Linked DNA regions of Bacillus pumilus. The protein of the gene in region 2 interacts with the protein of the main gene of each other region in a pairwise test. Links are inferred from orthologs where the notes say so. Each region holds a gene or a part of one and is shown on either strand. Other genes may lie near its edges.

Evidence for each region. Proteins that work in one complex are often made in the same cells at the same time.
Region 1: the proteins of GPS65_RS07720 (region 2) and GPS65_RS09150 interact in binary tests that used the Bacillus subtilis proteins (3 or more experiments, as listed by UniProt). The link is inferred for Bacillus pumilus from one-to-one orthologs.

What each region holds. Positions count from the first base shown.
Region 1 is NZ_CP047089.1:1,888,443-1,891,439, reverse strand. The notes cover bases 5-2,966. They hold GPS65_RS09150 (DivIVA domain-containing protein), read left to right. Parts: upstream 5-1,219; coding sequence 1,220-1,714; downstream 1,715-2,966. Other genes in these bases: ileS (isoleucine--tRNA ligase), read left to right, coding at 2,065-2,966; GPS65_RS09155 (YlmH family RNA-binding protein), read left to right, coding at 417-1,193; GPS65_RS09160 (YggT family protein), read left to right, coding at 82-363; sepF (cell division protein SepF), read left to right, coding at 5-75. In the rest of the region: more of sepF, read left to right, coding at 1-4; more of ileS, read left to right, coding at 2,967-2,997. UniProt on the Bacillus subtilis protein: May act as a pilot protein, directing MinCD to the polar septation sites or by inhibiting MinCD at the midcell site of division. Required for polar localization of the chromosome during sporulation.
Region 2 is NZ_CP047089.1:1,590,858-1,593,577, reverse strand. What follows is about bases 6-2,690. They hold GPS65_RS07720 (post-transcriptional regulator), read right to left. Parts: upstream 1,654-2,690; coding sequence 1,357-1,653; downstream 6-1,356. Other genes in these bases: spoVB (stage V sporulation protein B), read left to right, coding at 1,769-2,690; secDF (protein translocase subunit SecDF), read right to left, coding at 6-1,315. In the rest of the region: more of secDF, read right to left, coding at 1-5; more of spoVB, read left to right, coding at 2,691-2,720. UniProt on the Bacillus subtilis protein: Required for post-transcription initiation control of the comE operon. Promotes the accumulation of its target comE mRNA to septal and polar sites.

The DNA of each region.
Region 1 (2,997 bases), 300 kb from region 2 along the record:
TGCACACCTGATAATGTGGATGTATCTGGCACAATATCAGAACTTCTGACAGAGGAAGAACCTCAGAGGTGGTAAATCATAGTGATTCTATATTACATTTTCCAGTTTTTGCAAACTGTATTAACGATTTACTCGTTCGCGATTATTATTTACATCTTCATGTCATGGGTGCCATCTGCAAGAGAAACAGCAATTGGGCGCTTTCTGACAAATATTTGTGAACCGTATTTAGAACCATTTCGTAAAATTATTCCGCCAATTGGCATGATTGACATTTCGCCAATTGTGGCATTGCTTGTGATTCGTTTTGCATCATTATACGGACTAACTGGTCTTTACAATATGATTGCACGCTTCATGTAGACAGGCTGCCGGGCTTGGCACTGCCAGGCTCTTTTACATAAGAGGGGAACAAAATGAGCGATATTTATCAACATTTTAGAAAAGACGAACAGCCATTTGTTGACCAAGTGTTAGGCTGGAAAAAAATCGCACTTGACCAATATCGAATGAAATTAACAGACTTTCTTGATCCGCGGGAGCAGTTTATTACCCAGTCCGTCATCCAGCATGCTGATGAGCTTGGAATCATGTTTTTTGGCGGGTATGAAGGCGCGGAGCGGAAAAGAGCGCTCATTTATCCTGAATATTTAGAACCGGCTACTCAGGATGCTGAGCTGTCTTATTTTCAAGTGAACTATGCGAAAAAGTTTATTTCGCTAGAACATCCGAAGCTCCTTGGTTCACTGATTGGGACAGGCTTGAAGCGTCAAAAATTTGGAGATCTGTTATTTTCAGAGGAAGATGTGCAGTTTATTTGTACGAGTGATGTTGCTGATTTTGTACGGGCGCAGCTGACGCATGTCGGCAGAGCCTCCGTATCATTAGAGGAAATCACGCAGGCAGATTTAAAGCCGGTTACCAGTAAGACTGACATCAAAGAAGATACGATTTCTTCACTACGGCTTGATGCGGTATGTGCTGCAATCAGCCGTCAATCTCGGCAAAAGGCACAACTTTTTGTCAAAAATGGGCTTGTTAAAGTTAACTGGAAAGTCACTGAGGACCCTTCCTTTACAATTGGAGAAGGCGATCAGCTCTCTGTCAGGGGATTTGGCCGCTTTAGCCTCAAAACAATTGATGGGAAGACCAAAAAAGATAAATTTAAAGTAACATTTGAGCTTCTGACATAACGAACTTGAATCTGGAGGTGGCGAGGTTGCCATTAACACCTAATGATATTCATAATAAAACGTTCACAAAAAGCTTTCGCGGCTATGACGAAGATGAAGTAAATGAGTTTTTAAGCCAAGTACGTAAAGATTACGAAATCGTGCTTCGCAAAAAGAATGAACTCGAAGAAAAAGTAAACGAGCTTGACGAAAGACTAGGTCATTTTGCAACAATTGAAGAAACGTTAAACAAATCAATTCTTGTGGCGCAGGAAGCAGCAGAAGACGTCAAACGTCATTCTGATAAAGAAGCGAAATTGATCATTCGTGAAGCAGAGAAAAATGCAGATCGTATTATCAACGAAGCGCTATCTAAATCAAGAAAGATTGCGATGGAAATCGAAGAGCTTAAGAAGCAGTCAAAAGTCTTTAGAACTCGCTTCCAAATGCTCATCGAAGCTCAGCTTGATCTTCTAAAAAATGACGATTGGGATCATTTACTGGAATATGAAGTTGACGCTGTCTTTGACGAAAAAGAATAAGCGCATCATCTTGACATGACACGCTCATGTTGCATATAATACCATCATAAATTAACAAGAGATAAACGTTTGAAAGGGACACTCGCAGTTGTCATATACGTAATAAAGCGAATCAGGGGTGGTGGAAGCCTGACATTACGAGATGCTGCAATGAGATCACCCCTTTAGTTCCTTTTCTGAAATGATCAGTAAGAAAAGGCGTCTGATCACGTTACGATTTTAGAGTGGATAAGCGGCAATAGCGCTTGTCTAAAAGGGTGGTACCGCGAGACAAGCCTTCTCGTCCCTTATGGGATGAGAGGGCTTTTTTTATTGTTTTTTAATCAGAATTTGCATATGGAGGAATGGGTATGAACTACAAAGACACCTTATTAATGCCGAAAACAGAATTCCCTATGAGAGGGAACTTGCCGAACAAAGAGCCTGAAATCCAAGAGGAGTGGGCAGAAAAAGACATCTATCAAATGGTTTTAGAGCGGACAAAAGGACGCCCGACCTTTATTTTGCATGATGGACCTCCATATGCGAATGGTGACATTCATATGGGGCACGCCCTCAATAAAATTCTAAAAGATTTTATTGTCCGTTTTAAATCAATGAATGGGTTCCACGCACCGTACGTACCGGGCTGGGATACACATGGCTTACCAATTGAAACAGCACTCACAAAAAATAAAAAAGTCAAACGCAAAGAAATGTCTACAGCTGAATTCCGCAAACTATGCGAAGAGTATGCTTGGAAGCAAATCGAAGGACAGCGCAATCAGTTTAAGCGATTAGGCGTCAGAGCAGACTGGGACAATCCATATGTCACGCTAAAGCCTGAGTACGAAGCGCAGCAAATTCTTGTCTTCGGTGAAATGGCGAAGAGAGGCTATATTTACAAAGGATTAAAACCAGTTAACTGGTCTCCTTCAAGTGAGTCAGCTCTTGCTGAAGCGGAAATTGAATATAAAGACAAACGTTCACCATCCATTTACGTTTCATTTAAAGTGAAAGATGGAAAAGGCGTACTTGAAAACGACGAACAATTCATCATCTGGACAACAACACCTTGGACACTTCCTGCAAACCTTGGTATTTGTGTTCATCCCAACCTAGAGTACAGCGTTCTTCAAGTGGGTGCTGAGCGATATGTTGTTGCATCTGAACTCGTTGAACAAGTGGCAAAAACGCTTGGTTTTGAAGAGTATGAAGTTGTGAAAACATTAAAAGGAAAAGAATTAGACAACGTCGTTGCAGAGCATCCGATTTATGGTAGAGATTCACTTGTGATGCTTGGT
Region 2 (2,720 bases):
GTTCAGTATTTTCTGTTGTTTCATGAATATCGATAATGTCTTTTTGACGGACACCAAACCAGCCTTTCTTGCGATCGAGCGCGCGGCTTTCCACAAGCAGACCAAGAAGGAATCTTGATAGGAATACAGCCGTAATAAAGCTTGTTAAAATGGAAAGGATCAGCATAGTCGCAAACCCTTTTACAGAACTTGTCCCAAAGAAGAAAAGGACGCCCCCTGCAATAATACTCGTTAAGTTTGCATCAAAGATGGTTGCAAATGATCGGCGGTTTCCTGACCTGAAAGCAGAACGGACAGATTTACCGAGCTTAAGCTCCTCTTTGATTCGTTCATATGTGATGATGTTGGCATCAACCGCCATCCCTACTCCAAGAATCAACGCCGCAATTCCAGGAAGTGTCAGAACAGCACCCATCCAGTCAAATACCTGTAAAGTAATATAGATATACGTTGATAACGTAATAACAGCAATAAGACCAGGTATTCGGTAATAAAAAAGCATGAATAAGAAAATGAGGGCAATTCCCACAATCCCTGCAAAAACAGTTTCATTTAATGCCTGTTCACCGAATTGCGCACTCACTGATGTGGAGTACTTTTCAGTTAATTTCACTGGCAATGCCCCAGCATTTAAAATACTAGCAAGGTCTTTTGCCTCTTGGACAGTAAATTTCCCTTCAATTTGCACGTCACTGCTGTTAATTTCTTGATTCACATTCGGTGCAGAGACATACTTGTGGTCTGATTTTGAGACTTCTTTTTTGAAGGAATCTCCTTTGTTGTAATCAAGCCAAATGACAAGCTGGTTATTCGGCGCCATCGCCGCTACTTTTCTTGTGACGTCACCAAATTTTTTCGCATCCTTTAGTTTAACCGTCACAATTGGCTCATTCGTTTGACTGAATGTTTGTTTTGCACTGTTTTCGACTAGGTCAGCCCCGTTTAGGAGTTCTTTATCATTCGTATCTCTGAAGGATAGCTGTGCTTCAGTGGAAAGAATCTCCCTAGCTCTATTTTGATCTTTTACTCCTGCAAGCTGCACACGGATACGATTGTTGCCTTCAATCGAGATGTTCGGCTCACTTACACCTAGCACATTGGCTCTTCGGTTCAAAGCCTCCACTGTACTGACGAGGACACTATTTGTAATCTTGTCCTCTTTTTTCACTGGATGTACATCATACAGGACTTCAAATCCACCCTGTAAATCCAGCCCTAGCGTCATATCTTTCGCAACAGGCTTTGTTAGTAAGCCTACGCCAGTTCCGATTAACAGAACCACTAAGAAAAACGCAAGAATGCGCCCTTTTTTCATTATGTATTTCCTCCTTAAACACCTGAATCCATTAAGATGGCTTATTTCAACAGTTCATCTAGCATATTCTTGCCATCTTCACTGTCCAAAAAAGCAGACGTTTTAAACGACTGAACGGTTGCATAGTTCATAAATTCGCCAATTTTCACAGATAAAATATCTGCAACCATTTCATGAATCGGATACTCTTGTTTTTTCTTCCATTTCTTATTCTCTAAGTATGACCATAATTCCTCTAAATCTACATCTTTATAGCCCAAAACGATGAATTCTTCAAGCTTACTGAACAGAAAAGGCTTTAAATGGTCTTTGTAAATTGCAGCCGGATGTTGTGTCAATGGGATGCTCCCCCTTTTCAGTTTTTATCGAGAGACTTGTCATGCTTGGACGATATACACGCATATCTTATTGTATATGATTCTATGTCGTTTGAGAAGGCAGGTGATCTTTGATTTGACAAAGCAAACGTTTTTAAAGGGAACGATTATTTTAATTTTAGCAGGTTTTATCACGAGAATATTGGGTTTTGTCAATCGAATTGTGATTGCAAGGTTCATTGGCGAAGAAGGAGTCGGGCTTTATATGATGGCTGCTCCTACCTTTTTTCTCGCTGTGACGCTGACACAATTCGGACTGCCTGTCGCTATAAGTAAGCTTGTCGCAGAAGCAGAAGCCCGCGGAGACAAACAGAAAACAAAACGAATTCTTGTCATGTCTCTTGCAGTAACAGGGACACTCAGCCTGATATTCACGCCGCTCTTTTTATGGTTTGCACCCATCATGGCAGAAAATATGCTGACAGATCCTAGAACGGTTTATCCACTTCTTGCTATTACGCCTGTTGTCCCAGTCATCGCTATTTCCAGTGTACTGAGAGGATATTTTCAAGGCAGACAGCAAATGAGCCCGCTTGCCATATCTCAAGTGCTGGAACAGGTTGCAAGAATTTCTCTAGTAGCCGTATGTACAACAGCTTTTCTTCCTTATGGGATTGAATTTGCGGCAGCAGGTGCGATGATTTCATCTGTCATTGGAGAGATGATTTCACTTGCTTATTTACTAATTGCCTTTCGTTACAAAAAGACCATTCGCATTCGAAAACGATTTTTCAAGGCAATTCATGACGGTAAGGACACATTTAAGCAGCTGATGAGTATTGCCCTGCCAACAACAGGCAGCCGTTTTATCGGGAATATTTCGTGGTTTTTAGAGCCGATAGTTGTCGCGCAAAGTCTTGCGATTGCTGGATACGCGGCTGTTGAGGCGACAAGGCAGTACGGGGAGTTGACCGGGCTTGCGCTGACTCTTTTGACACTGCCTAGCTTTATTACGTATTCTCTCTCCACTGCACTGGTCCCGGCGATCAGTGAAGGAATGGAGCAGAACAAACGCAAAACGGTCGAAT